4 regions of the Nocardioides fonticola genome follow, and region 2 is predicted to be linked to each of the others. Evidence: predicted binding sites of a transcription regulator. Region 2 holds the regulator's gene; each other region holds the start of a gene.

Region 1 (7,452 bases), on a different contig from region 2:
CAAGGCGGCCGCCAAGGCCTGCCCGAAGCTCGCCCTCCGCCTCGCCTGACGGCGGAGGCCGCGCAAGTCCGGTGGTCGAGGTGCGAGCGCATGCGAGCCGCGAGACCCCCGCACCCGACTGCTCTCCGGTACCGCACGACGGCCGCCTCACCGGGTCTCGCGGCTCGGCGCCGGGGCGCCTCACACCTCGACCACCGGACGCTGACTCGCAGGCTCAGCGCCGGCGCCCAGGCAGGGCCGGTGGTCGAGAGGCGAGCGCATGCGAGCCGCGAAACCCCCGCACCCGACCGCTCTCCACTACCGGCCGGCGGCCGCCTCGCCGGGTCTCGCGGCTCGGCGCCGGGGCGCCTCGCACCTCGACCACCGGACGCTGACTCGCAGGCCGGCGGTGGTGCCGGTGCCGAGGCAGGGCCGGTGGTCGAGGTGCGAGCGCATGCGAGCCGCGAGACCCCCGCACCCGACCGCTCTCCGGTACCCGACGACAGCCGCCTCGCCGGGTCTGGGCAGCACGACGGGCCTGAGCCCCGGGTGGGGTTCAGGCTGTCGTGGTGAGTTGCGTGGTGCCGGCGGGTGTGCGGAGGTAGTGCTGGCCGTGGGGGCTGGTCCAGAGATAGCTGGAGCCGTTGCCGGGTGGTCCGCTGGTGTCGTTCGGATCGACGGGTGTGTAGGTCCAGCCGTGGTGGGTCTTGACGCGGTGGTGATGTCGACAGAGCGCGGCGAGGTTGTCTGTGCTTGTTCCGCCGCCTTCGTCCCACGGGACGATGTGGTCGATGTCGGCTGATCTGGCTGGCCTGGTGCAGTGGGGGAAGACGCAGGTGACGTCTCGCAAGATCACCTGCTCGCGGAGGAGGGTGGGGATCTCGTAGGACTCGCTCGACCGGTGTTCGGCGAGGTCGAGGACGGGTCGGACGTGGATCTGGGTGTCGGGGTCGGTGCACCACGACCGGAGGGTGTCGAGGTCGATCGCGGCGCGGGTGTTCTCGACACGAGCGGCCGTACCGAAGGGGTTCTGGCCGGGGGCGTGGCTGATGTGGACGTAGAGCTGGAGGGTCCGCTTGGACCGCACCGGCTCGGTTGTTGCTGCTGCCTCGTAGGTGAGGGCGTGGTCGCGGCGTGCGAGTTCGCCGAGGGCCATGGCCCGTCGGGCGTCCAAGGACTCCTCGCAACCGAGGTCTTTCAGCTGGGCGGCGATGGCGGCGAGGGCGTCCTCGAGATCCAACGCGTCGGCCAGGTCGAGGGCTCCTTCGATGTCGACGCGGCCGTGGAAGTCGACGTGACGGGAGTAGATGGTGACGTGCCGTTTGTCGTCGGCCGCTTCGCGCTTGGCCTTGATGACCTCGGGGTCGGCTTCGGCTTCGGCTGCTTTGACGGTCTGTTCGATGCCGCGTCCGCCGATGGAGTGCGCGAACGACGCCAACCGCTGGTCGACGAGGTCGACGGCTTCGGGTGAGAGCAGGCGGGTGGCTTGGGCGATCTTGCGGGCCCGCCACACCGGCACCTCACCGGCCTCGACACGGCGCCAGCACCGCGGCAGACGGGCGGCGAGTTCGAGGGCGTCGCCGATGTAGTAGTGCCCGGCGTCGGTGGACAGGCCGATCGCGGCGGCGAACTCGTCGATGCAGAACTCCGCCACCAAAGGGGCACCCTGACCCGCGATCGCCAACTCGCGTTCCGTGCCCGGAACACACGCGCTGTCCCACTCATCGACAGCAGGGTGGGCGAGAGCCCACCGGGCGGCGGCGATGAACACGGTCCGTTCGGCGTCGTCGGCCACCACCCGCGCATCGCGCGCGAGCACCAGGAGGGACCGCGGGTCACGCGGGTCCGCAAGCTCGGGGAGCTCCTGGTGTGGGGTGGGGGAGGCCATGCCTCAGTCTACTCGAACACATGTTCGAAGACAAGGGTTCGGAGGGTTGAATCTCGCTGAGTTCAGCTGCTTTCGGGATGTCTGGGCTTCGAGGCCCTCGCCTGGGGGCTCGGGCACCTCAGCCACCGGACGGGAGCCGCAGATCGTCCCCCTGTCGGCGGTCGTCTTGCCGGGTCTCGCGGCTCGGCGCCGGGGCGCCTCGCACCTCGACCACCGGAAGGCGCCCGGCGCGGTGCACCCAAGAGGCAGCCGGAACCCCCACCCGCCTAGCCAGCGCCTTTCAACCGAAACAGACGGCGACCCGAACACCGAGAGCAACCCGGCACCGCCCTAGCCGGCGCCTTTGAACCAGAGCGAGCGAGGAAGCCGGGAGAAGACACGGAGCAGCGACGGCGTCCCCATTGTCGGCGCCCACCCCACCGGGTCTCGCGGCTCGGCGCCGGGGCGCCTCGCACCTCGACCACCGGAAACGCCGGAAACGCCGGAAACGCCGGAGGCACCTCACCCACCCGTCTCCGAGACCACCTCCACCCCATCCCCCACTGCGATCCGCCCGCCCTCCAGCACCCGGAAGACCGTCCCCGCGCGGCGGCGCAGGGCCTCCATCGCACCGGGGCCGAGCTCGTCGTCCAGCAGGCGGCATGGGGCGGCGACGCGCACGACCTCCAGGAGGGTCTCCCCCACCCGCAGCCGCACGCCCGGGGTGGTCGGCACGGCGCCGGAGCTGATCGTGATGTTGCGGCGGGTGAGGTCGGGCGGGATCGGCCGCTGCAGCGCGCCCTCGGCCTCCGCGAGCGCGGACGCCGACTGCACGGTCACGTGCCGGTGCTTGGAGCCGTGGTAGCGGTCGCCGACGATGCCGGCACCGGCCTCGACCTCGACGGCGGCCTTGGCCTGCATGGGCAGGCGGCGGCCCTTGGCGGTGTGCAGGGCGACGACGACCGGGACGGCGGGCTGACTCACCCGGCCATCATCGCGACAGGATCAACCCGCTCGTGGGCACCCCGGTACCGGCGGTCACCAGCACGTGCGGGGACGCCGAGAGGTCGACCGGGTTGACCGAGGTGCCGCGGATCTGGCGCACCCCCTCGGCGATGCCGTTCATGCCGTGGATGTAGGCCTCGCCGAGCTGTCCGCCGTGGGTGTTGAGCGGGAGCCGCCCACCGACCTCGATGGCGCCGTCGGCGATGAAGCCCGGCGCCTCGCCACGCCCGCAGAACCCGAGCTCCTCGAGCTGCATGAGCACGTACGGCGTGAAGTGGTCGTAGAGGATCGCCATCGGCATGTCGTCGGGCGTGAGCCCCGACTGCCGCCACAGCTCGCGGCCCACCACTCCCATCTCGGGGATGCCGATGTCGTCGCGGTAGTACGACGTCATGACGAACTGGTCGCGGCCGCTGCCCTGCGCGGCGGCGCTGATGATCGCCGGGGTCTGCGGCAGATCCCGGGCCCGCTCCGCGGAGACGACGACCAGCGCCACGGCGCCGTCGGACTCCTGGCAGCAGTCGAGCAGGTGCAGCGGGTCGACGATCATCCGCGATGCCTGGTGGTCGTCCAGGGTGATCGGCTTGCCGTGGAAGAAGGCGTTCGGGTTGGTGGCCGCGTGCCGGCGGTCGGCGACCGCGACCCGGCCGAAGTCCTCGGAGGTCGCGCCGTACTCGTGCATGTAGCGCCGCGCCTGCATCGCCACCGTGGCCGCCGGGGTGCCGAGGCCGAACGGGTAGGTCCAGGCGTTGTCGAGGCCGTTCGTGTTGACCTGCTGGGCGACCGCGGTCGAGAACTGTCCGAACCGGTTGCCCGAGCGCTCGTTGAAGCCGCGGTAGGCCACGACGACGTCCGCGACGCCGGTGGCCACCGCCATCGCGGCCTGCTGGATCGTGCCGCACGCGGCGCCGCCGCCGTAGTTGATGCGGCTGAAGAACCGCAGCTCCGGGACGCCGAGCTCGCGAGCTACCGCGATCTCCGAGGAGGTGTCCATCGTGAAGGTCACCAGGCCGTCGATGTCGGACGCCGTAAGGCCGGCGTCGGCGAGCGCGTGCTGCACCGCCTCGACCGAGAGCTGGAGCTCGGAGCGACCCGACTCCTTGGAGAACTCGGTCTGCCCGATGCCGACGATGGCCGCGGCCCCTGCGAGCGTGCGCGCCGTCATCGCGCGACCCGCACGGTGCCGATGACGTGCGCCCCGAGCGAGACCGCACCGGTCACCTTGAGCACGACCTCGTCGTCGCCGACCTCGCTGACCTCGCCGGTGAAGGTGAGGGTGTCGTAGGGGTAGGCGGGCGCGCCGAGACGGATCGCGATGCCGCGGATCTCGACGTCGTGGCCGAGGGTGTCCTCGACGTAACGCTGGCACAGCGCGGTCGAGGTCAGGATGTTCATGAAGATGTCCTTCGACCCGGCCGCCTGGGCGATGTCGCGGTCGTGGTGGACGTCCTGGAAGTCGCGGGTCGCGATCGCCGTGGAGACGATGATCGTCGGCGTCAGCGGCAGCTCCCATGCGGGCAGGGTCGTGCCGACCTCGAGGGTGGTCGCCATCAGTCGGCCTTTCGCCAGATCGGGAGGGACAGCTCGTCGTCGACGGGCGCGAAGTCGACCTGCACGCGCAGGCCGATCGCCAGCTCGCTCTCGGGCAGGTCGACGATCTCGCCGACCATGCGCAGCCCCTCGTCGAGGTCGATGACGGCGAGCAGGATCGGCAGTTCCTTGCCGGGCACCGGCGGGTGCCGGTGGATCACGTAGGAGTACACCGTGCCGAGCCCGGAGGCGACGACGTGCCCGCGGTCGAGAGCACCGCAGTCGGGGCAGGCCGGGCCGGGCGGGTGCCGCAGCGCCTGGCAGGCGTTGCAGCGCTGGAGGCGCAGCTCGCCGGCCAGGGTGCCGTCCCAGAAGTAGGCGTTGTCGCGGTTGACCATGGGGCGTACGGCCATCAGGACGCCGCCTCCCGCGAGCGGGGCACGAACTTCAGCACCCGGAAGAGCATCGTGGCCACGACCTCGGCGGTGCCGTCCGCGTGGTCGACGTACCAGGTGTTGCGCGAGGTGACGAAGTAGCCGACCCCCATGCCGGTGGCCTTGGGGCCGACGACCGACTCCAGGGCGGTGGTGACCCGCACCCGCTCCCCCACCTTCAGGGTGCGGCGGTACTCCTGCTCGCAGTTGGTGCCCAGGACGGCGGTGAAGCCGGCGTCGGTGAGGGCGCGCATCATGCCGTGCAGCGGGTCGTCGGCCGGTGGCTTGCCGCCGAGCCCGTACATCGTCCACACCTGCGCCATCGCGGGCGGCGCCTCGCCGTCCTTCCACCGCGGGTTGGAGATCCCCATCGCCTCCAGCCAGTTGTTGATGGTCGGCTGGTTGACCTCGTCGCGGGCGTAGCGCTCCGCGCCCTCACCGAGCGCCTTGATGCGCTCGGCCTCGGCCATCACCTGCTCGTGGACGGCGGGATCGACGAGGTCGGCCGCGACCTCGGCCGTCATCGCGGCACCCGCGGCAGGCTCATCCCGAACATCGCGATGAGCTCGCGCTGCACCTCGTTGACGCCACCACCGAAGGTGAGCACGAGGTTCCGCTTGGCCTGGGCGTCGAGGTACTCCAGCAGCGCCGCGGTCTCGGCGTCCGCGGGGTCGCCGTGCCGGTGGATGACGGCGATCAGCTCGGCCAGCAGGCGCTGCACCTGGTCGGAGGCGAACACCTTGGACGCCGAGGCGTCGGCGACGTCGGGGTCGCCGGCGGCGGCCGCACGGGCGACCTCCCAGTTGAGCAGTTCGTTGACCCGGAAGACCGTGGTGACGCGACCCAGCACCTCGCGCACGTCCTCGGCGTCCTGGACGCCGGCGGCACGCGCCCAGTCGGCGACCCGGTCGCGCAGACCCTCGATGCGGCCCGCGGGCCCGAGCATCACGCGCTCGTGGTTGAGCTGCGTGGTCAGCAGCTTCCAGCCCTCGTTCTCCTTGCCGACCAGCATGTCGACCGGCACCCGCACGTCGTTGAAGTAGGTGGCGTTGACGTGGTGCGAGCCGTCGGCGGTGATGATCGGCGTGTGGCTGTAGCCCGGATCCGACGTGTCGACGATGAGGATCGAGATGCCCTTGTGCTTGGGCGCATCGGGGTCGGTGCGCACCGCGAGCCACAGGTAGTCGGCCTGGTGGCCGCCGGTGGTCCACAGCTTCTGGCCGTTGACGATGTAGTGGTCGCCGTCGCGGCGCGCGCTGGTGCGCAGCGAGGCGAGGTCGGTGCCGGCGTCGGGCTCGGAGTAGCCGATCGCGAAGTGGACGTCGCCGGAGAGGATCCGGCCGAGGAACATCTCCTTCTGCTTCTCCGTGCCGTAGCGGATGAGGGTGGGGCCGACGGTCTGCAGGGTGACGGCGGGCAGGTGCACGTCGGCGAACTGCGCCTCGTTGGCGAAGAGGGTCTGCTCGATCTCGCCGAGCCCGCGGCCGCCGTACTCGGTGGGCCAGCCGATGCCCATCCAGCCGTCCTCGCCCATCTGCTTGACGATGCGCTGGTAGGTGGGGCCGTGCCGGTCGAGCGCCATGTCGCGGTGCTCGTTCTCCGAGGCGAGGCCGTGGAAGTAGGCGCGCACCTCCTCCTTGAGCGCCCGCTGGGCGGCGGTCAGCTCGAGGTTCTTGGCCGCCGGGCTCTCCATCGGCACGTCGGCCGGGCGGACGCCGAGGTCGTGGACGATGTCGTTCATCCACGAGAAGTAGTGGTGCAGCGGGTAGGTGGTGTCGACGCCCATGCCGCCGTGCAGGTGGTGGCAGGTGCGCACGGACGTCGGGCCCTGGTCGCAGATCCACGCGGCGGCGACCGCGAGGTCGTCGGCGGCCGGCAGCCCGGTCGCCACCCGCCACACGGCGTTCTGGGCGGCGAGATCGACGGTGCGCGAGGCGATGTAGACGTCGGCGATCTGCATGGCGACGGCCTGGAACTCCGCGAGCGCGCGGCCGAACTGGCGGCGTCCCTTGATGTAGTCGGCCGTCAGGTCGCGGGCACCGGCGAGCACACCGGCGGCCAGCGCGCACAGACCGGCCACGGCGTGCGAGACCAACGTGGCGGCCGCACCGTCGCCGAGCAGGTCGGCCGGCGCGGCGTCCAGGACGACGGTGTGGGCGCCGAGGCGGCTGGAGGTGGGCGAGGCGAGGAGCTCGACGCCGGGGCCCTGCGGGTCGACGAGGACGACGACGGGCCGGTCGCCGTCGAGCGCCGTGACGAGGAGCCGGTCGGCGCGGTCGGCGAGGGTGACCGCGATCTTGCGACCGGTGACGGTGCCGTCGGTGTAGGTGGTCGTGGGCACGGCGGTGTAGGGCCGGCCTGCCTCCCGCAGCGCGGGGGTCAGCAGGGTCTCGCCGGTGGCGACGCCGGGCAGCCACTCCTTGCGCTGGGCGTCGGTGCCGTGCGCGGCCAGGGTCGGGACGCCGCAGGCGAGCGTCTCCCACACCGGCAGGTGCAGCGCGCGGGCGCCGAGCTCGCGCAGCACGACGGCGGTCTCGACCAGGCCGAGCCCGTCGCCGCCGAACTCCTCCGGCACCGGGAGCGAGAGCAGACCCGCGGAGGCGAGGGCGGCCCAGTCGGGGTCGCGCTCGAGCGCCT
Region 2 (7,452 bases):
CCACGTGATGATCCACGGGTACTTCGCGTGCAGATCGGCGAGGTCGGGATCGGTCTTGTACTGCGCGTGCCGCTGGCGGTAATCGGCGAGCAGCAGGACCTCCTTCGCGGGCACGTGCGGGCGGATGTCCTCGTTCGTCGGGCCGTAGCCGTACTCGCCGGGGCCGTACTCGTAGAAGTAGTCGCCGAGGTGGACGATCAGCTCCAGGTCGTCGCGTGCCGCCAGACCGCGGTAGACCGCGAAGTAGCCCGACTGCCAGTTCGCGCACGAGGTGAACCCGATGCGCAGCGAGCGCAGGGCGGCGTCCTCGCGCGGGGCGGTGCGGGTGCGACCGACGCGGCTCGTCGCGCCGACCGCGTGGAAGCGGTAGTAGTACCAGGTGGCGGGACTCAGGCCGTCGACGTCGATCTTCACCGTGTGGTCGCGGGCGGCGGAGGTGGCGACCTTGCCGCGGCGCACGATGCGGCGGAAGGCGCGGTCGGTGGCGACCTCCCAGGTCACCCGCACCTCGGGGCCGACGCCGGAGCCGGGGAGGGCGGCAGCGGACGGCGTCACCCGCGTCCACAGCACGACGCGGTCGGGCAGCGGGTCGCCCGAGGCGACCCCGTGCTGGAAGACCCGGCTCCCGGCACGCTCGGCGGCCGATCCCGCAGCGCCAGCGGTCTCCGCAGCGCCCGCCGCGTCGGCCGGCGGCAGCAGGCCCAGGCCCGCGGTCGCCAGACCTGCGGCGGCGGTTCCGGTGGCCACGACGGCCCGGCGGGTGAGGGCGGGATCGATCGGGGAGGAGGGTCCAGAGGTACTCACGCGCACTCAACGCGCGATGCCCCCGGGGGTGACGGGCCGCAGCGACCTGTCACCTGTTCTTCACCCGCGCGACACGGTGCCGCGGATGCGTGCCGGGAGCGCGTCGTCGCGGGGATCGCCCTGGCAGGCGTAGTCGGTGTTCTGGTCGCAGTCCAGGCGGCGGCTGCCGTTGACGAGGGTGACCGTGACGTAGCGCACGTCGCGCACCGAGAACGGCACGCGCACGCGGGCGTCGCCGGAGCGGTCGAGCCGCACGGGGACGTCGCGGAACCGACCGTTCGCCGTGCGGGTCGTCACGACCGCGGCCGATCCGCGCGCGGTGTCGGGCAGGTCGAGATCGAGGCGCAGGCGCCAGGACGACGCGCGCAATCCCGAGGCGGGATCGAAGCGGATGGTCGCCGACGTCAGGTGGTCGAGCGAGGTGCTCTGCCACCCGGAGCTGCGCCGGCTCGGCCCGAGCGAGCCGCGCGTCCACAGGGGTGCGGGCCGGTACGCCTCGCCTTCGCTGTAGACCGACGCCGGATGGGTGTTCGCCGCGGAGAAGTCCGCGAAGGCGCGTGCGAGGTCGATGCCGTGGTCGCGGCGCAGCACCTTGTCGATGGCCTGGAGGGAGTAGAGGTCGGGCGCGCCCCGGCTGCCGTCGGCCAGCTGGAAGATGTGGCGCACGAGCACCGGCAGCGGGCCGGAGCGCCTCGGGAAGCGCTCGGTGAGGTAGCGGATGAAGAGCCAGTCGCCGTAGGGGCGGGCGCCCTCGAAGAGGTCCATGCTCGAGCGCGGGTCGCCGAGCGGACCGGCGGGCAGGTACTGCCGGTTGTCGTCGACGCCGTCGAAGACCTCGTCCTCGGCCCAGGTGGCGGTCGCCTCCAGGAGCCAGGGGTCCTCGGCGACGTCGTAGGCGTACTGGACGGCGTGGAAGTACTCGTGCGCGACCGTCACCCGCAGGTTCTCCAGGGGCGTGTTGGTCGGGAACTGGCTCGTGGCGTAGTCGTTGTCGAGCGAGCAGTAGGCCCACACGTCGTAGGGGCCGTTCGCCGGCACCGACTCGTCGGTCGTGCAGTAGCCGTAGAGCCCCTGGGAGCCGAGGTCCTCCAGGTAGAGGTCGGGCAGGTCGTTGCCGCCGGCGCCCTGGTCGCTGAGGACGGCGCGGTAGCCGGCCGCCCGGTAGAGACGCTGGACCTTCGCCACGGTGCTCGCCACGGTCTCGACGTAGTCGGGCACCCCGTCGCCGTCGGCGTCGGTGGTGTCGATCGAGGAGCCGCCCAGGAAGCTGGTGGACCAGTGCACGCACAGGCTCGCGGAGCAGTAGACCTGGTTGGTCGAGGGACGGGCCAGGAGCGCTCGGGCCTGGCTCCGCTGGGCTGCCGGGAGGGCCGAGGCGGTCAGGGCGAGCTCGCGCAGCACCGTGCTGGCGTCGTCCCCGGAGTGCGGGGAGCGCGTGCGGCGGGCGGCGGTGTCGGCGGAGCCGCCGAGGAGGTCGCGGGCGGCATCGAGGGCGTGCTCGGCGCGGGTGCGCGCGCTGTCCGCGGCGGGCGAGCCGGACGCGGGTGAGGCATCGGCGGCGTCGGCCGCGGAGGAGGGGCCGGACAGCAGGCCGAGGGCCAGGAGGCCCGCAGCGGGGAGGGACAGGAGCCGGGATCGCGCCGAGTGAGCCACGTCACCACTGTCTCACGCACGAGCGCCGGGTGGGACGGATCCCACCCGGCGCTCGATGCACGCGTGCTGGATCAGACGCGGCGCAGGACCGCGGTGACCACGCCGATGATCTGCGCGTGCGTGCCGTCGATCGGGTCGTAGGCGGCGTTGTGGGGCATGAGCCAGACCTTGCCGTCGCGGCGCTGGAGGGTCTTCACCGTGGCCTCCCCGTCGAGGAGGGCGGCCACGATCTGGCCGTTGTCGGCGGTCTGCTCCTTGCGGACGACGACGTAGTCGCCGTTGCAGATCGCGGCCTCGATCATCGAGTCGCCGACGACCTGGAGGAGGAAGAGCTGCCCCTCGCCCACCAGCTGCTTGGGCAGCGGGAAGACGTCCTGCACCTGCTCCTCGGCGAGGATCGGACCGCCGGCGGCGATGCGGCCCACGACGGGCACCAGCGCGGCCGCCGGGACGACGTCGCCGATGCCGGTGGTGTCGGGACCGGTGTCGTCGCCGGAGGAGATCGAGCGCCGAGCCGCGAGGACCTCGGGCAGGAAGACCTCGAGGGCACGGGGGCGGTTGGCGTCGCGCTTGAGGAAGCCCTTCTCCTCCAGCACCCGCAGCTGGTGGGCGACGCTCGAGGTGCTGGTCAGGCCGACGGCCTGGCCGATCTCGCGCATGCTCGGCGGGAAGCCGCGCTTCTCGATGGCCTCCTTGATGGTGGCGAGCACCTTCAGCTGGCGCTGGGTCAGGCCCGTGGCGTCGGGCGGCCCGTCGGGGAGCTCGGTGACGGTCTCGCCGGAGGTCGCACGGGGGTTGTCGCTGGACTTCTTGCTCGGCATGGGCCGACGGTAACGGTCACGACGGCGGCATTCAAACATCTGTTCGATACCGGCGTGTCGTCGACAGGCTGCCCGACATCTCGAACATCCGTGCGAAGTCGACGGCGTTTCGCTCTTGTGTTCGATCGAACACCTGATCTAACCTCGAACGCAGATCGAACGTCTGTGCGAGAACCTCCGAGCCGATCCGGTTCTGTCGGTCCTCGCCGATAGACATCGATCCGCACCAGCTGATCGACCGATCGAACCCCGTGCACCGACCTTCCCCGAGGAGCACCCGATGGCCACCACCCTCATCCTTCCCGCCGCCAGCGGCGCGTCCGCCGCCCCCCGCGCCGCCGCTGCGGTGGCGTCTCGCCGGCCCGCTCGTCCGGCCTCCGGCGGGGTCCGCCTCACCCGGCGCGGCCGGCTCGTGGTGCTGCTGCTCTCGCTGGCGATCGTCCTGGGCGTCGGCGTCGCCCTCTCGGGTGGCTCGGTGGCCACTCAGGAGCCCGGTACGGCCGAGCCGACCCAGACCCTGATCGTCCGCTCGGGCCAGACGCTGTGGGACATCGCCGCCGCCCGTACCGACGAGGGCGACGTCCGGGGCATGGTCGAGCGGATCGAGCGGCTCAACGCCCTCGACAGCGCCGAGGTCACCGCTGGTCAGCGCCTGGTGGTTCCCGCGAACTGACATCGCGCCTCGCGCGTGCCGGCACGCGCAGGAACGCGCACGAACATCGTCGGTCGCCTCGACCCCGGCCGACGAGTAGGGGAAGACGAGGGGCGGGCCCGTAGGCCCGCCCCTCGCGCCGTCCCGGCCGGGGCCCGCGCGGGCCGGGGCGCCGTCCGTCGGCCATGCCGGTCGCGAAATCGAGGTGCCCGAACCCGATCGCGCCCTCACAATGGCTGCCCGTGGGACATGTCGAGGTGACCGGGATCCGTTACGAGCTCCCCGACGGCCGGGTGCTGCTCGAGGATGTGGGTTTCCGCGTCGGCGACGGCGCCAAGGTGGCCCTGGTCGGCGCGAACGGCGCAGGCAAGACCACGCTCTTCCGCATCATCACCGGCGAGATCGCCCCGCACGCCGGCGTCGTCACGCGCTCGGGCAGTCTCGGCGTGATGGGTCAGTTCGTCGGGGTGACCGCCGCGGGGGAGGAGCAGCCGACCGTCGCCGACCTGCTGCTCTCGGTCGCGCCGCCGGCGGTGCGCGATGCGGCCCGCGAGGTCGACCGCTGGGAGCGGGCGCTCATGGAGACCGACGACGAACCCACCCAACTGGCCTACGCCACCGCGCTCGGCGAGTACGGCGACGCCGGGGGGTACGACCTCGAGGTGCTGTGGGACGTCTGCACGATCGCCGCGCTCGGCGTGCCCTACGACCGGGCGAAGTACCGCGCGGTGACGAGCCTGTCGGGCGGGGAGCAGAAGCGGCTGGTGCTGGAGTACCTCCTGCGCGGACCCGACGACGTCCTGCTGCTCGACGAGCCGGACAACTACCTCGACGTGCCGGGCAAGATCTGGCTCGAACAGCGCATCGCCGCCTCGCCCAAGACGATCGTGATGATCAGCCACGACCGCGAGCTGCTGAACAACACCGCGACCCGCATCGTCACCGTCGAGCTCGGGCACGCCGGCAACCTCGTATGGACCCATCCCGGCGGATTCGCCTCGTACCACGAGGCCCGCCGTGATCGGTTCGCCCGCCTCGAGGAGCTGCGCAAGCGCTGGGACGAGGAGCACGCCAAGCTCAAGGCGCTCGTCCTGCGCTTGAAGATCAAGGCCGAGTACAACGACGGGATGTCGAGCCAGTACCGCGCCGCGCAGACCCGACTGCGGAAGTTCGAGGAGGCCGGGCCGCCCACCGAGCAGCCGCGGGAGCAGCAGGTGACCATGCGCCTGCAGGGCGGGCGCACCGGGAAGCGGGCCGTGGTCTGCGAGCAGCTCGAGCTCACCGGCCTGATGCGGCCCTTCGACCTCGAGGTGTGGTTCGGCGAGCGGGTCGCGGTGCTCGGCTCGAACGGGTCGGGCAAGTCCCACTTCCTGCGACTGCTGGCCGCCGGCGGTACCGATCCCGACGTCGAGCAGCGGCCGGTCGAGGAGCGCCCGATCGAGCCGGTGCGTCATCGCGGACTCGCCCGGCTCGGCGCCCGGGTACGTCCCGGCTGGTTCGTGCAGACCCACGAGCATCCCGAACTGGTCGGGCGCACGCTGCTGGAGATCCTCGGCCGCGGCAACCGCACCGCCGACGGGCGCGGCCGTGACGGCATGGGGCGCGAGCAGGCCAGTCGGGTGCTCGACCGTTACGAGCTCTCCGCATCGGCCGAGCAGCGGTTCGACTCCCTGAGCGGTGGCCAGCAGGCCCGCTTCCAGATCCTGCTGCTCGAACTGTCCGGTGCGACGCTGCTGCTGCTCGACGAGCCGACCGACAACCTCGACGTGCAGTCCGCCGAGGCGCTCGAGGCCGGACTCGAGGCCTTCGAGGGCACGGTCGTCGCGGTCACCCACGACCGCTGGTTCGCCCGCGGTTTCGACCGCTTCCTGGTCTACGGCTCCGACGGGGAGGTCTACGAATCCCCCGAGCCGGTCTGGGACGAGCAGCGGGTGGAGCGGGTGCGATGAGCGGCCGCTCGATCCACGCGGTCCCGCTGAGCGACGACGCCGCCCTCGCCGCGTGGAACGCCGTCCTCGCTCACGGCGAGAGCCACGGCCGGGAACGCTACGCCACGCCGTGGGCGCTCCCGGAGATGCTCGAGCGGCTGCGGGGGCCCGAGCACGGGATGGTCTACGAGGCGTGGGCGCTCACCGAGGACGACGTCGTCCGGGCCTCGGCCCTGGTCGAGTACCGCACGACCGACAACGTCGAGCGCATCGATGCGACGGTGGTGGTCGATCCCGACCACCGGGGGCGCGGGCTCGGCTCGGCGCTCCTCGACGCCATGGTCGAGCGGACGCGGGCGCTCGGGCGCACCCGCCTGGGCGCCGACGCGTGGTGGCCGATGGAGGCCGGTACCGACGGTGTCGGCACGCTCGGCGCCGACTTCCTGCGGGCGCGGGGTTTCGCCCTCGGCAGCTCCGAGATCCTGCGGGTGCTGACGTTGCCCACGCCCGACGCCGTCCTCGACCGCCTCGCCGCCGATGCCGCGACCCACCATGCGGACTACCGGATCGTCGCCTTCGTCGGGCCGGTGCCCGACGGGTTCGCGGCCGGATGGGCGACCCTCGCGGGCTCCCTGGAGGCCGAGGCGCCGACCGGCGGCATCGAGATCGAGGCCGCCGACCACGGCGTCGAGGGGCTGCGCACCGAGGAGGCCCTGATGGTGCGGCAAGGGCGCACGCCGCACCGTGCCGTCGCGGTGGACGCCGCCGGTGACGTCGTGGCCTACACCGAGCTCGTGACCACCGCCCACGAGCCCGAGCGGGCCTATCAGTGGGGCACCCTCGTGCGCGCCGACCACCGCGGGCATCGGCTCGGGATGGCGGTCAAGGTGGCCGCCCAGCGCCTGCTCCAGCAGCACGCCCCCGGCGTCCGGGAGGTCTTCACCTGGAACGCCGAGGAGAACGGCCCGATGATCGCGGTCAACGAGGCGCTCGGGTTCCGGGCCGTCGAGAGGGCCGGCTGGTTCGAGCGCCGGTTGGACTGAGGCGTCTCCCGGCGCGGGCGCTGCCCGGAGGCGGAGATGGAGACGCCCCCGGCCGATCACCTCGGAGACGGAGGTGGTGATCGGACGGGGGCGCCTGACATGCCGGCGGGTGGCCTCACAGGGACCCCACGCCCCAACACCCGCGGCATGTGCGGGTCGCGCCGTGTGGCGGCGGGCGACCCGGGATCAGGATCAGGAGTTCGTGGTCTGCGCGTCGGAGTCGAGCGACAGCGTCGCGGTCTTCTCCTGGCCTCCTCGGGTGTAGGTGACGGTGACCTGGTCGCCGGGCCGGTAGGACCGGATGGTGGCGACGAGGGAGTCCGAGCCGGTGATCACGTGGTCGTCGACCTTGGTGATGACGTCGCCCTTCTGCAGACCGGCCTTGGCCGCCGTCGACTCGTCGCCGATCTCGGCGATCTTCGCGCCGTTGGTCAGCCCGACCTCGGCCGCGCTGTCCGACGCGGCAGCGTCGGTCACCGAGATGCCGAGGCGTGCGTGGGTGGGCGTCTCGCCGTTGAGCATCTGCTCGATGATCGGCTGCACCTCGTCGA
Region 3 (7,452 bases), on a different contig from region 2:
CCGGTCAGGGGCGCTCGCTGTGCGCCGGGGTCGAGGACATCGCCGGCTACCTCGACGCCGTCGACCACCACCCGCGCGCGGGCATCTGCCTCGACACCTGCCACGTGTTCGCCGCCGGCGCCCCGCTCGACGAACCGGGCGGCACCACGGCGACCCTCGACCGCATCGTCGAGATCGGCGGCGAGGGGCGGCTGCGGCTGGTGCACGCCAACGACTCCAAGGACGTGCGGGGCGCCTTCAAGGACCGGCACGAATGCATCGGCGAGGGCCACATCGGGCTCGGCGCCTTCGAGGAGCTGTTCGCGCACCCGGCGACCGACGGCGTCCCGTTCATCCTGGAGACGCCGGGATCGCGCGACGTCGGCCACCCCGACCTGCCGCTGCTGAAGAAGATCCGGGAGGGCCAGGGATGAGCACGACCGTCGACGACACCCGCCAGCGGCGCCTGCAGCTGCTGGCGACCGGGGCCCTCCTGGCGATGACCGCCTGCTGGGGCTCGACGTTCTTCCTGATCAAGGACCTCCTCGATCGGGTGCCCACGCTGGACTTCCTCGCCGTCCGGTTCAGCATCGCGGCCGTCGCCATGGTGCTCGTGGCGCCGCGCGCGCTGCAGCGCCTCTCCGCGCAGGCACGCCGCCAGGCGCTGGTGCTGGGCCTGCTGTACGGCGTCGCCCAGATCCTCCAGACCGCCGGGTTGGCCCACACCCCCGCGAGCGTGTCGGGGTTCATCACCGGCATGTACGTGATCGCGACCCCGCTGTTCGCCGCCGTCCTGCTGCGCACCCGCATCACGCGTGTCACCTGGGCGGCGGTGCTGCTCGCGATGGCCGGGCTCGGGGTGCTGACCCTCGACGGGTTCTCGGTCGGCTACGGCGAGGCGATCACGCTGGTCGCCGCCATGCTCTACGCGCTGCACATCGTCGGACTCGGCGCCTGGTCGAACGCCTCCGACGCGCTCGGCATGTCGATCGTGCAGATCATCGTCATCGCGGTCGTCTGCCTCATCGCCAGCGTGCCCGACGGCATCGTGCTGCCGCCCACGACCGGCGACTGGCTCTCCGTCGTCTACATGGCGCTCGTCGCCGGCGCGCTCGCGCTGGTCGCCCAGACCTGGGCCCAGAGCCATCTGCCGGCCACCCGCTCGGCGATCATCATGTCGATGGAGCCGGTCTTCGCGGCCGGGTTCGCGGTCGCGCTGGGCGGCGAGTCGGCCACCGCACGCATGCTCCTCGGCGGGCTGATGGTGCTCACCGCGATGATCGTGGTCGAGACCCGGGGCGGCGGCGACGACCGCGAGGGACCGCTCGAGGGCGAGGTCCAGCACCTGGCGGTCTGAGGGGTGTCGACGCGTCGGGACGACCGGACCACCGACTCCCCCCGACTTGCCGCGCTCGCGCGGCCCGGCAGACTATGCCGCGTGACGACCTGCGCCAACTGCGGAGCACCGCTGGGCGTCGGCCGGTACTGCACCAACTGCGGGCACCGGGTCGGCGTCCCCGTCGCCGGTGCGCCGAGCCTCCACGACACCGCCGAGCGGCCCGCCGTCCCCCCGGCCGCGCCAGCCGCGCCAGCCGCGCCGGCCGCGCCGGAATCGGTGCCGGTGCCGCCGGTGCACGAGCCCCCGCCGCCCGCGCGGTTCCCGCTCTTCGCCGACGAGCCGACCGGCGCGCCGTCCGGTCCCGACCTCACCCTCACCGACCTCCCGGCGGTGCCGTCCCCCGCACCCACCGACCGGCAGCCGGCGCGGCGCGCCCAGCTGCTGCTGGCGGGCGGCCTCGTCGTCGTCCTCGTGGCGGTGGGCGGGCTCCTGCTCACCCGCGGCGGGGACGACGCCGCACCGGCCCGTGCCGACGACGGTCGGCCGGGTGCGGGTGCGCAGGCCGCTGACGACGATCAGGGGGCCGACGACCCCGCCGACGGCGACTCCCCCGGCGCCGATCCCGACCCGACGGACGCCGGCTCCCCGGACCCGCAGGACGGCCGCGACCTGAGCGCCCAGGCCCAGGTCACCGCTCCGCCGCCCGGTCCGCCGAGCAGCGATGTCGCCACCGGCCGCCCGGTCACCTACGTGGCCGCCAACATGCTCGATGGCGACCCGACCACCTGCTGGCGCACCCCGGGCGATGCGACCGGTGCGGAGCTGGTCTTCACCCTCCCGCCCGGCAGCACCGTCACCAGCGTCTCGCTCATCAACGGCTACGCGAAGACCAGCCGAGCCGGCGGCACCACCTACGACTGGTACCATGGCAACCGCCGCATCCTCCGCGCCGAGTGGATCTTCGACGACGGCACCACGATCAGCCAGGACCTCATCGACACCCGCGACCCGCAACGCCTCGACGTCGGCACCATCACCACCGACACCGTGCGCCTGCGTCTGATGCAGGTCTCGCCGCCCGGCACCGGGCCGGCGGCCAAGGACAACACCGCGATCTCGGAGGTGTCGATCCTCGGGAGGTGAGGGTCGGGACAGGTGCTCCGGTGGTCGAGGTGCGAGGCGCCCTGGTGTCGAGCTGCGAGACCCGGGTGGGACGGACGCCGACGGTGGGGACGGCGCTCCTTCCGGTGGTCGAGGTGCGAGGCGCCCCGGCGCCGAGCTGCGAGACCCGGTGAGGTGAGCTGCTTCGTTGGGGACGTCGCCTGCCCGCGCCGACCGACCCCGGCTGCCGCGTTGGCTTCGGGGTGAAAGGCGCTGGCTACGCCGGTGGGGGTTCCGGCTGCCTCTCGGGTGCGGCGTTCACATCGGGTTGAAAGGCGCCGGCTAGGTGGGTGCCGGGTTGCTCTCGGTGTTCGGGTCGCCGCTCGCTCCGGTTGAAAGGCGCCGGCTACGCAGGTGACGGCTTCCGGCTGCCGCTCGGGTGCGGGGGTCTCGCGGCTCGCTTCGCTCGCACCTCGACCACCGATCGCTTCCGGTGGTCGAGGTGCGAGGCGCCCCGGCGCCGAGCCGCGAGACCCGGCCAGACGAACGCTGGCAGTAGGGACGATCTGCGGCTCCCGTCCGGTGGCTGAGGTGCCCGAGCCCCCGGCTGAGGGCCTCGAAGCCCAGCAAGCCGAAAGGCAGCCGCAACCACGCAGATTCAGTCGCTCGAAACCCTTGTATTCGAACACGTGTTCGAGTAGACTGAGGCATGGCCTCCACCACCCCACACCAGGATCTTCGGGACCCGCGGTCCCTCCTGGTGCTCGCGCGCGACGCGCGGGTGGTGGCCGACGACGCCGAACGATCCGTGTTCATCGCCGCCGCCCAGTGGGCTCTCGCGCACCCGGCGGCTGATGAGTGGGACAGCGCGTGTGTGCCCGGCACCGAACGCACCCTCGCCATCGCCGGCCAAGGTGCACCCCTGGTGGCGGAGTTCTGCATCGACGAGTTCGCCGCCGCCATCGGGCTCTCGGCCGACGCCGGGCACTACTACATCGGCGACGCGTTGGAGTTGGCTGCTCGTCTGCCCCGGTGTTGGCGGCGTGTGGAGGCTGGTGAGGTTCCGGTGTGGCGGGCACGGAAGATCGCCCAAGCCACCCGGCTCTTGTCGCCCGAGGCCGTCGAGCTGGTCGACCAGCGGTTGGCGTCGTTCGCGCACTCCATCGGCGGACGCGGCATCGAGCAGACCGTCAAAGCAGCTGAAGCCGAAGCAGACCCCGAGCTCCTCAAGGCCAGGCGGGAAGCGGCTGACGACAAGCGGCACGTCACCATCTACTCCCGTCATGTCGACTTCCACGGCCGCGTCGACATCGAAGGCGCCCTCGACCTCGCCGACGCGTTGGACCTCGAGGACGCCCTCGCCGCCGTCGCCGCCCAGTTGAAGGACCTCGGCTGTGAGGAGTCGCTCGACGCACGCCGGGCCATGGCCCTCGGCGAACTCGCCCGACGCGAAACACCCCTCAGCTTCCCCGCCGATGGCGAGGTGGAGCCGCCGGCGCGGTCCAAGCGGACCCTCCAGCTCTACGTCCACATCAACCACGCACCCGGCGAGAACCCGTTCGGAACGGCCGCTCGGGTCGAGAACACCCGCACCGCCCTCGACCTGGACACCCTGCGCTCGTGGTGCACCGACCCCGACACCCAACTCGTCGTCCGACCCGTCCTCGACCTCGCCGAACACCGGTCGAGCGAGTCCTACGAGATCCCCACCCCCCTACGCGAGCAAGTGATCCTCCGCGACGTCACCTGCGTCTTCCCCCACTGCACCAGACCCGCCCGAAGTGCCGACATCGACCACATCGTCCCCTTCGACGCCGGCGGCCGAACGACCACAGACAATCTCGCGGTGCTCTGTCGACATCACCACCGTGTGAAGACCCACCACGGCTGGACCTACAGACCCGTCGACCCGAACGACACCAGCGGACCACCCGGCAACGGCTCCAGCTATCTCTGGACCAGCCCCCACGGCCAGCACTACCTCCGCACAACCACCGGCACCACGACAGCCTGAACCCCACCCGGGTTCGGGCTTGTCGTGCTGCCCGGGGCGGGAGCGTCAGAGCGCGGCGAGCACCCGCGCGGCCTGCTCGGCGTCGGCGCGGGAGAGGTCGAGGTGGGTGACGGCCCGGACGGCGGTGGGGCCGACCGCCGAGACCAGGACGCCGGCGTCCTTGGCCCGGGCGACGAAGCCGGGGGCGTCGGGGCGCGGGATGACGACGATGTTGGTGTCGACGCCTGCGGGGTCGACACCGCAGGCCTCGGCGATGAGCCGGGCGTGGGCGTGGTCGTCGGCGAGCCGCTCGAGGTGGTGGTCGAGGGCGTGGAGGCCGGCGGCGGCGAGGATGCCGACCTGGCGCATGCCGCCACCCATCCGCTTGCGCCACTGCCGGGTCTCGGCGATCACGTCGGCGCGACCGACGACGAGCGACCCGACGGGGGCGCCGAGCCCCTTGGAGAGGCAGACGGCGAGCACGTCGGCGATCGCGCCGTAGGCGGCGAGTGGGGTGCCGGTGGCGACGTGGGCGTTCCAGATGCGGGCGCCGTCGAGATGGATGCCGACACCGACCTCGTCGGCGAAGGCGCGCAGCGCCTGGAGGTCGGCGAGCGGCAGCACCGCTCCCCCGGCGAAGTTGTGGGTGTTCTCGACGGCGATCGCCGCGGTGCGCACGAAGTAGGGGCCGAGGTCGGGGGCGAAGAGGGAGCGGACGGCGTCCAGGTCGATCTGTCCGCGCGGGTGGGTCCAGGTGCGCATCGTCAGCCCGGTGTACGCGCCGTGGGCACCGAGCTCGGCGCGGGCGATGTGGGCCGAGCTCTCGCACAGCACCTCGGTGCCGACCCCGACGAGGGTGCGGACGGCGAGCACGTTGGCCATCGAGCCGGTCGGGGTGAACAGCGCGGCCTCGTGTCCGAAGAGACCGGCGACCCGCTCCTCCAGAACGCGGACGGTGGGGTCCTCACCGAACACGTCGTCACCGACCTCCGCGGCGGCCATGGCCGCACGCATCGCGTCGGTGGGACGGGTGAGGGTGTCGGAGCGCAGATCGATCACGCGCCCCAGTCAAGCAGGCCGGCAGGCTCAGCCCTTGCGCAGCATCTCCGCGACGAGGAAGGCGAGCTCGAGCGACTGCACCCGGTTGAGGCGCGGGTCGACGACCGACTCGTAGCGGTGGGCCAGGCCCTCCTCGTCGATCTCCTCGCCGCCGCCGATGCACTCGGTGACGTCGTCGCCGGTCATCTCGACCAGGATGCCGCCGGGGACGGTGCCCAGGGCGCGGTGGACGTCGAAGAAGCCCTGCACCTCGTCGACGACGTCGTCGAAGCGGCGGGTCTTGTAGCCGGTGCTCGACTCGAAGGTGTTGCCGTGCATCGGGTCGCAGACCCACGCCACCGAGACGCCCTCGGCGGTGACCTTCTCGACCAGACCGGGCAGGCCGTCGCGGATCTTGCCGGCACCGAAGCGGGTGATGAAGGTGAGGCGGCCGGCCTCGTTCTGCGGGTTGAGCTTGTGGGCCAGTGCGAGCGCGTCGTCGGCGGTGGCGGAGGGGCCGAGCTTGACGCCGATCGGGTTGCGCAGGTGGCGGAAGTACTCGACGTGCGCGCCGTCGAGCTGACGGGTGCGCTCGCCGATCCACACGAAGTGCCCCGACACGTTGTAGGGCTGCTCGGTGCGCGAGTCGATACGCGTCATCGCGTGCTCGTACTCCATGAGCAGCGCCTCGTGGCTGGAGTAGAAGTCGACGCGGCGCAGCTCCTCGGGGTCGGCGCCGATCGCCGACATGAAGGCCATCGCCTTGTCGATCTCACCGGCGAGCACCTCGTAGCGCTGACCGGCCGGCGAGGTCTTCACGAAGTCGGTGTTCCAGGTGTGCACCTGGCGCAGATCGGCGTAACCGCCGGTCACGAAGGCGCGCACCAGGTTCAGCGTGGCGGCCGAGGCGTTGTAGACGTCGAGCAGCCGCTGCGGGTCGGGGATGCGCGACTCGGGGGTGAAGTCGAAGCCGTTGACGGCGTCGCCGCGGTAGGCCGGCAGCGTGACGCCGTCACGGGTCTCCATGTCGGAGGAGCGCGGCTTGGCGTACTGACCGGCGAGGCGGCCGAGCTTCACGACCGGCATCGAGCCCGCGTAGGTGAGGACGACGGCCATCTGGAGCAGCACGCGCAGCTTGTTGCGCACGTTGTCGGCGGTGACGCCGTCGAAGGTCTCGGCGCAGTCGCCGCCCTGGAGCAGGAACGCCTCACCGCGGCTGACCGCGGCCATCTTCGCCTTGAGATCGTCGCACTCGCCCGCGAAGACCAGCGGCGGCATCGTGCGCAACTTGGCGACGGCGGTGTCGACGGCACCGGCGTCGGGGTAGGTCGGCTGCTGCAGCGGCTTCAGCGCGTGGAGATCGGCGAGGGACGGCATGCTCACGCGCTCAAGCCTACGCGCGCAGGCGCCGTCCTCTCGATTCGATAACGACCGGTGGACGCCGGCGGGATCACTCCAGGGCGCCGACGTCCTCGAAGCGCGAGTCGCCCTCGCCCGAACGGCGGTTGAGCGCCCAGGTGAGCGCCCAGAGCACCACGCCGATGGCGAGCAGTCCGGCAGCGATGCGGTACTGCACGTAGTCGGCCTCCAACCGCGCCCACGGACCGAGCAGGAAGGCGCACAGCAGGGCGCCGACGACGGGGATCGGCCCCCACGCCCGGAAGCCCTCGCCGGACGTGGCAGGGTCGCGCCGGCGCAGCACGAGGCAGGCGATGTTGACGACCGTGAAGACGGCGAGCAGCAGCAGCGACGTGGTGCCCGAGAGGGCGCCGACCACCGTGCTCTCCGACTGCACCCGCACATAGACGATCAGGCCGAGGGCCAGCGCCGTGGTGAAGCCGATCGCGAGGTAGGGGGCCTGGCGACCGGAGGAGACCCGGCCCAGCGGCCGCGGCAGGACGTCCTGTCGCGCCATGCCGTAGATCAGGCGGCTGGCCATGAGCATGTTGATGAGCGCGGTGTTGGCCACGGCGAAGACCGTCATGAACGGGAAGATCTTGTC
Region 4 (7,452 bases), on a different contig from region 2:
GGTCCGGGCTGGTGCGGGCGGTAGTGACGTCGTGCTCGTCGGTTGCTCATGATGCGTGCCTGACTTCCCCGCGGTCCGGGGTCGGGGCCCCGTCCGCGCTGCGCTTGCCGTTCGGGTCCCCGACCCCGTTTCCGAGAAGGACCGCGACCTGGGCCACGACCCGCCGATCACCGATCCGCACCTCGACGCCCTGCGCCCGACACGACGCCTCGACCCACGCCGCGATCGCAGCACGGTCCGGGATGTCGCTTCGGCTGGTCATGCCCACTGCGCCCACACCGCCGGCGGTCCCTGCCACGCCGGCTCGAGGTCTGAATGCCACACCCGCAACGGAGAGACCTGCCCGAGCAGGTCACTGGCTTGCCCCAACACATCACGGGCGCTGATGCCCTCGACCCGGACCTTGACCGGGGTGAACCCCTGCGCCACGTCATAGCGATGACGGCCCTTGAGCCGGTGATCGTTGAACGACTTCGCCACGTACTTCGACAGATACCCCGCCGCCCGGCGTGCCTCGCCCCGCACCCCCTGACCCACTCCGACATCGGAGAGGAGCTTGATGTGGACGAACCCGTGCCCCCACGCAGCCTCGATGTCGCGGCGCCGCAGATACCGACCGGCTGCGAAGTGCAGATGCAGCCGCTGCCCATCGGCATGGAACTCCGGCACCCACGCGTACGGGAAGGGCTCACCCACGACCGCCCGCAACAGCCGAAAGAACACCCCCACATCCGCGCGCGCCTGCCCCGGATCGGTGCAGAACGGCGGAGCGTAGGTCAACGTCCCCAACCGGTTCAGCCCGTTCGCCACGCAGTAGCGACGAAGCCGACCCCGAGCACGACGGGCAGCCTCACGGCGTGACCGTTCCGGATCACCCACCCCCACCGACCGGGCGCCACCCACCGGCCGACGCGAGGGCACGAAACACCCGCCACCCTCAGCAGCCGCCGGGTACAGCGACAACAACCACCCAGCCCGACCCGCATCACGATCAACCACCACCGGCCGACCAGACGCCGCAGCCCCACCCGAACCGGGAGAACCGGACCCCGCACCAGGAGGACCGACCGGAGGCGAGTCAGACGACGGGACAGACGGTGGGACAGATGGTGGGTCAGTAGGCGTAGACGGGACAGACAACGAGACCTCGCACGAGCGCAGCGACAGGGAATCGCTGGTCCCGTGCAGTGCCCCTACGCCGATCGGTACCACCAGCCGCGCCGTGCACCACCAACAGCGCCACTGCCGATGCCCTGCCCGCGGACTCACCATGGGTAGCAGGGCCGAATCTCATCATCTACGCCCGGGCTCTCCCCGGCCTCTTCGAACCAAGCCCGACCATCATCACCCCAACCCGCCTAGACCACAACCACCAACACGGAACGACCCAACCCCACCACGGGAGCAGGCCGTTCCGAGTTGTGTTGCTGATTCAAGTCAAGGAGCTACGGCGCGCTTGCAACCAGCGGCGTACGCTGAGACCTCGAGAACATGCAAGAAGTGTCGCAGACTTCTGCTGTGCATTGCGGCGCGCCGAACATCAAGTTTCCGGCAGACTCTTTCGGCGTCCGCGACTTTGTCGTAGTCCTTACCGATCGCCATCTCCTTCATGAGCAGCAGGCCGTCGACCGCATCAGCCTTGTTTGGTTCAACCTTTCGCCTGCGTGCAGCTGTCACGGCGAATCGCTTTGGCTGAGCAGAAAGCGAATCCATGTCAGCGACTAGCCAATTCTCGAAAAGCCGATCCTTGTAGACAACACGAACCCGTGTTCCCGCGCCGCAGTGAGTCGCCAACGCAGTCTCAACATCGGCTGCAAGCTTTCCCGGGAGGTCGCTTTGCTGCTCACGATCCAAGAGCACGATGACTAGGTCCGCTCCTTGGGCCACAGCGATCGCCACGCGCGACTTGCAAGACCTCGCAATCGTGCCCGCAGGGGCATCGGGCTGGACGGGAACCTTCAACGGCTTCAACACCGTGTGCGGGCTAAGGGAATTGAGCTGATCTACAATTAACGGAAGAGCGCGAAACTCGGCGTCGCCTTCAGTGAGAACCACAACTTTCACTCGTCATCCCTGTCCTCGTGTCGAGAATCAGCGAATCCCCGCGGTACGGCCTCCTGGATTGCCCCGCTGTCATAGAGTTCAAAGAGCTCAAAATTGCCATTTGCGACCGCTTCCCGCAACTGAGGAGCGAACTCAAATAGAGGACGAATGACGCTTCTTCCGCTCTTTATGGTCATTAGCCGTACGACTGCAGGGTTGACGTAGTTTAGAAGTACAGGTGAGTGCGTGGTCGCTATAATCTGCTTCGGCGAACCGTTGCGCTGGCAGATGTCGATGATTCGACGAAGGATCCACGGGTGGACAGCATTCTCCGGTTCCTCAATCGCGAGAAGCGGATGCCTCGTATCAAATAGCGCAATGAACAGAGCCAGACTCTGCATGGTGCCGTCCGACACCTCATTGGTGTTCCATGGCCTCCCGACGCCTCTTTCACGGAACTGCAAAGCGAGACGACGATCCTCGGTGTATGCAACCTCGATCTCCTCTAGGCCCGGCATGATGTCGCGCATCGCCTGCTGAACTTGGGCCCACGAGGATCGGTCATTGCGAAGAAGGTGGTTCGCCGCGCCAGGAAGGTTCTCCCCGTGTCGTTCCAACACGGCATTAGGCGTCGGCACACCGGAGGTTCTGCACTGGTGGGGCGAGAGTTGGAAGACGCGGGTTCCTCCTACAGCGTGCCGAATCTCGGAGAATAGGCCACTATAGGCAAAGTTCGTGGTGATCAGCTGCGTCGACGTTCGAGGACGCTCGGAGATGAATTCCGAAAACCGAGTATCAAAGAACGGATCCAGCAATTCTCGAATGTAGGGATTGAGTTTCGCCCTGGTTCGGTGAATCGCAACTTTCCCGTCCCGCTCGCGCTCAACTCGGAGTAGGCGTCGGCCCCGGCTGTCATGGACTTCGAAATCGTCCGAGACGATCTCGAAGTCCGAGACCAATGCCTGGCTCGCCGTTCCCAAGGTAAACCGGTGGCGATATGTGAGGAACTCGCCAACGTCGAGAGGATTTTCACTATTCAATTTGTGGAGCCATGGATACTTTTTCGGAATGTCGTCTAGGTCAGCCCTCGAAACTTTCACTTCGATCTGCAGTGCAACAGGTCGCTTGGCGCGTCGGGTGCGTCGATGTGCGATGTTGTCATATCCGCCCGACCGGCCCACGGCGAACTCCAGCCCGTCTTCATAGACCTCTCCAATGAAGTTAAGGCCGTCGATGAAGTTGCTTTTTCCTGCCCCGTTTGGGCCCGTTATCACGGTGAATTTGTCGAGTTTGCACGAGACGTCGTACAGCGACTTGAAGGCTTCGAACCTCACGTTGGTGACGTGCATAGAACCGACCGTAGTCGTCTGGACCCCTGCTTCCGAGCAGCTTCTGGTCCTAGATGTGGGTGTACGTGCAACTTGCGAGGTTGTCTGTACTGGTGGTTCCGCCTTCGTCCCACGGGACGATGTGGTCGATGTCGGCGCTGCGTGCGGGCCTGGTGCAGTGGGGGAAGACGCAGGTGACGTCTCGCAGGATCACCTGCTCGCGGAGGAGTGTGGGGATCTCGTAGGACTCACTCGACCGCTGCTCTGCGAGGTCGAGGACGGGTCGGACGACGATCTGGGTGTCGGGGTCGGTGCACCAGGACCGGAGGGTGTCGAGGTCGAGGGCGGTGCGGGTGTTCTCGACGCGGGCGATTGTTCCGAAGGGGTTCTGGCCGGGTGCGTGGTTGATGTGGACGTAGAGCTGGAGGGTCCGCTTGGACCGCACCGGCTCAGCCGTTCCAACCGAGTCGAAGGTCAACGAGGCTTCGCGTCGGGCGAGTTCGCCGAGTGCCATGGCCCGGCGAGCGTCCAACGACTCCTCGCAACCCAGGTCCTTCAACTGGGCGGCGACCGCGGCGAGGGCGTCCTCGAGGTCCAACGCGTCGGCCAGATCGAGGGCGCCTTCGATGTCGACCCTGCCGTGGAAGTCGACGTGGCGGGAGTAGATGGTGACGTGTCGTTTGTCGTCAGCCGCTTCGCGCCTGGCCTTGAGGAGCTCGGGGTCGGCTTCGGCTTCAGCTGCTCTGACGGTCTGCTCGATGCCGCGTCCCCCGATGGAGTGCGCGAACGACGCCAACCGCTGGTCCACAAGGTCGACGGCTTCGGGTGAGAGCAGTCGGGTGGCTTGGGCGATCTTCCGCGCCCGCCACACCGGCACCTCACCGGCCTCCACACGTCGCCAGCACCGCGGCAGACGGGCAGCGAGTTCGAGGGCGTCGCCGATGTAGTAATGCCCGGCATCAGTGGACAGGCCGATCGCGGCGGCGAACTCATCGATGCAGAACTCCGCCACCAGAGGAGCGCCTTCACCAGCGATGGCCACCTCGCGTTCGGTGCCGGGCACACACGCGCTGTCCCACTCATCAGTCGCGGGGTGGGCGAGAGCCCACTGGGCGGCGGCAATGAACACGGATCGTTCGGCGTCGTCGGCCACCACCCGCGCGTCACGCGCGAGGACCAGGAGGGACCGCGGGTCACGCGGGTCCAGTTCTTCCTGGTGTGGAGTGGTGGAGGCCATGCCTCAGTCTACTCGAACAGGTGTTCGAACACAAGGTTCTGAGCGACTGAATGTCGCGAGTTTCGGCTGCCTTCCGGCTTGCTGGGCTTCGAGGCCCTCGCCCGGGGGCTCGGGCACCTCAGCCACCGGTCGGGGCCCGGAGATCGCTTCATGCAGGCGGTCGGGTCGCCGGGTCTCGCGGCTCGGCGCTGGGGCGCCTCGCACCTCGACCACCGGAACTGAGGCGGGGCCGCGACGCCGCACCCGAGAGACAGCGGCAACAACCCACCCGCGTAGCCAGCGCCTTTCACCCGGAGCAGACGGCGACCCGAACACCGAGCGCAACCCGGCACCTCCGTAGCCGGCGCCTTTCGACCGAAGCAAGGAGGGAGCCGGGGGCATATACGCAGTGACGACGGCGTCCCCGCCGAAGCAGCCCGCCTCACCGGGTCTCGCGGCTCGGCGCTGGGGCGCCTCGCACCTCGACCACCCGAAGCGGCTCGGCGCCGGCGCGCCTCGCACCTCGACCACCATGCCCACCTACAACCTGAGCACCCGCCCCGCCACCACCAGATGCACCTCGTCGCACACGCCGGCGACGGCCTGGTTCACCCGGCCCAGCTGGTCGCGGAAGATCCGGCCGGAACGGTGGGCGGGGATGACACCCCAGCCCACCTCGTTCGTCACCAGGACGACGTCCCGGTCGGCCGGCAGTGAGCCCAGGGCCGCACTGAGGACGCCGGTCGCGGCACCGACCACCGCGTCGATCTCGGACGACGGCGCGTCCCACAGGCCGTGGTCGTCGAGCAGCCGGGTGAGCCAGGTGCCGAGGCAGTCGACCAGCACGGCACCTGAGGTCGCGGTGAGCGCCGCGGCCACGTCGCCGGTCTCCAGCGTCGTCCAGGACGCCGGACGCGCGGCGCGGTGGGCGTCGATGCGAGCGGCCCAGTCGGGGTCGGCGACGGGATCGGGCACCGGCCCGGGAGCCACGTAGGTGACGGCGGCGGCGTCGGCGAGCAGGGTCTCCGCGTGGCGCGACTTGCCGCATCGCACGCCGCCGGTGACGAGCACCCTCATCGCAGGGATCCCAACCAGGCAAGGGCTTCGGGCACCGAGGCGACCAGCGGGACGCCGGCCGGCGGGGCCGGGCGACGCACCACCACGACCGGCAGGTCGAGGCGGGTCGCCGCGTCGAGCTTCGCCTGCGTCATCGCTCCTCCGGAGTCCTTGGTGACCAGCACGTCGACGCCATGCTCCCGCATGAGAGCGAGCTCCCCGTCGAGCGTGTACGGCCCGCGGTCGAGCAGCAGTCGCCAGGACGACGGCACCGCGACCTCGGGCGGGTCGACGACCCGCGCGACCACCGAGTGGGTGGCGAGGGGGCCCGCGAACGCACCGAGATCCTGACGCCCCACGGTGAGGAACGGACGCCGTCCGAGTTGCGCCGTGCGTCGCGCGGCTGATGGATGGTCGTGCACGATCCGCCAGCCCGGCCGCGGCTCCCAGCCCGGCCGCGCCAACCGCACCAGCGGGACGACGTCGCACGCGGCGGCCGCGTTCGTACTGATCCGCCGCGCGAACGGATGGGTGGCATCGACCACCGCATCGAAGGACGCAGCCACCTGCCGCAGCCCCTCGGCGCCGCCGAACCCGCCGATGCGCACCTCGCCGACCGGAAGCCGCGGCCGTGCGACCCGGCCGGCCAGCGAGCTCACCACGTGATCGCCCCGCGCGACCAGGGCGGCGGCGAGATCGCGCGCCTCCCCGGTGCCGCCGAGCACCAGCACCCTCATGCGTCCTCCCGCGTCGATCCGGGCGGCAGCACCGGCAACCCCGACGGCGCACCCGACTGCGCCAGGGCCAGCAGGCCCTCGACGTCGAGGTGCTCCTCGACGAGGTCGCCGAGCAGGTCCAACCGTGCTTCCCGCGCCGCCTCGAACGAGACGGGATCAGCAGGAGCGGGGCGATCGAGCATCGCCGCGAGCAGTGCCGTGCGCAGCGCGTCGCCCTCCAACGCCCCGTGCCACATCGTGCCGAACACCCGCCCGGCACGCGCACCGCCGAGGAACGGCTCACCGCCGTGGACGGTGATGCGCCCGTGGTGGATCTCGTAGCCCGACGCCGGCACACCCAGCGCCGAACCGGTCGGCAGCCGCAGGTTCTTCTCCACGGCGAAGTCGGTGCGCACCTCCAGCAGCCCCAGGCCGTCGACGACGGCACCGGCCGCGCCCTCGACGCCGTGCGGGTCGGCGATGACGCCCCCGAGCATCTGGAAGCCGCCGCAGATGCCGAGTACCGGCCGACCGCGCGCCGCATGGGCGGTGATCGCCGTATCGAGGCCGCGCGACCGCACCCAGGCCAGGTCGCTGATCGTCGCCCGCGTGCCCGGCAGCACCACCAGGTCGGCGTCCGCGACATCGCGCGGATCGGAGGCGAAGACGACGTCGAGGTCGGGCTCGAGCCCGAGGGCGTCGACGTCGGTGAAGTTGCTGATGCGCGGCAGGCGCACCACCGCCACCCGGTAGCGCGAGCCGGACGACGAGGCCCGCCGCGCGTCGAGCTTCAGCGCGTCCTCCGAGTCCAGCCACAGCGACGGATGCCACGGCAGGACGCCGTACCCGCGGCGTCCCAGGAGCCCCTCGATGTCGCGCAGACCCGGCTCCAGCAGCGACAGATCGCCCCGGAACTTGTTGACCACGAACCCCGCCACGAGCCGCTGATCGGCGGGGGAGAGCAGCGCGACCGTGCCGTGGAGGGCGGCGAAGAGCCCGCCGCGGTCGATGTCGCCGACCACCACGACCGGCAGGTCGGCATGCCGGGCCAGCCCCATGTTCACGAAGTCGCTGGAGCGGAGGTTGATCTCGG

What was found. The regulator LexA, encoded in region 2, represses DNA repair genes until DNA is damaged. The targets are predictions, from matches to a motif close to TCGAACANNTGTTCGA.
Region 1: the regulator LexA is predicted to act here: its motif matches at 1,880-1,895, upstream of ABD671_RS00305 (HNH endonuclease signature motif containing protein).
Region 3: the regulator LexA is predicted to act here: its motif matches at 3,101-3,116, upstream of ABD671_RS01025 (HNH endonuclease signature motif containing protein).
Region 4: the regulator LexA is predicted to act here: its motif matches at 4,621-4,636, upstream of ABD671_RS18625 (HNH endonuclease signature motif containing protein).

What each region holds. Positions count from the first base shown of each region.
Region 1 is NZ_BAAAZH010000001.1:64,631-72,082, forward strand. It holds gene ABD671_RS00300 (ferredoxin) at 1-49, shown strand, start outside; gene ABD671_RS00305 (HNH endonuclease signature motif containing protein) at 536-1,867, opposite strand; gene ABD671_RS00310 (MOSC domain-containing protein) at 2,369-2,830, opposite strand; gene ABD671_RS00315 (lipid-transfer protein) at 2,838-4,016, opposite strand; gene ABD671_RS00320 (MaoC family dehydratase) at 4,013-4,402, opposite strand; gene ABD671_RS00325 (Zn-ribbon domain-containing OB-fold protein) at 4,402-4,794, opposite strand; gene ABD671_RS00330 (FAS1-like dehydratase domain-containing protein) at 4,794-5,339, opposite strand; gene ABD671_RS00335 (acyl-CoA dehydrogenase family protein) at 5,336-7,452, opposite strand, start outside.
Region 2 is NZ_BAAAZH010000003.1:82,282-89,733, forward strand. It holds gene ABD671_RS02415 (alkaline phosphatase D family protein) at 1-804, opposite strand, end outside; gene ABD671_RS02420 (MXAN_6640 family putative metalloprotease) at 865-2,457, opposite strand; gene lexA (transcriptional repressor LexA) at 2,529-3,278, opposite strand; gene ABD671_RS02430 (LysM peptidoglycan-binding domain-containing protein) at 3,559-3,951, shown strand; gene ABD671_RS02435 (ABC-F family ATP-binding cassette domain-containing protein) at 4,173-5,879, shown strand; gene ABD671_RS02440 (GNAT family N-acetyltransferase) at 5,876-6,901, shown strand; gene ABD671_RS02445 (S1C family serine protease) at 7,094-7,452, opposite strand, start outside.
Region 3 is NZ_BAAAZH010000001.1:228,145-235,596, forward strand. It holds gene ABD671_RS01010 (deoxyribonuclease IV) at 1-413, shown strand, start outside; gene ABD671_RS01015 (DMT family transporter) at 410-1,336, shown strand; gene ABD671_RS01020 (NADase-type glycan-binding domain-containing protein) at 1,418-2,461, shown strand; gene ABD671_RS01025 (HNH endonuclease signature motif containing protein) at 3,129-4,433, shown strand; gene ABD671_RS01030 (threonine aldolase family protein) at 4,479-5,471, opposite strand; gene ABD671_RS01035 (class II 3-deoxy-7-phosphoheptulonate synthase) at 5,499-6,827, opposite strand; gene ABD671_RS01040 (APC family permease) at 6,901-7,452, opposite strand, start outside.
Region 4 is NZ_BAAAZH010000028.1:292,833-300,284, reverse strand. It holds gene ABD671_RS18640 (rolling circle replication-associated protein) at 259-810, opposite strand; gene ABD671_RS18635 (DUF4276 family protein) at 1,438-1,899, opposite strand; gene ABD671_RS18630 (AAA family ATPase) at 2,061-3,392, opposite strand; gene ABD671_RS18625 (HNH endonuclease signature motif containing protein) at 3,442-4,608, opposite strand; gene ABD671_RS18620 (bifunctional adenosylcobinamide kinase/adenosylcobinamide-phosphate guanylyltransferase) at 5,128-5,664, opposite strand; gene ABD671_RS18615 (cobalt-precorrin-6A reductase) at 5,661-6,380, opposite strand; gene ABD671_RS18610 (cobyric acid synthase) at 6,377-7,452, opposite strand, start outside.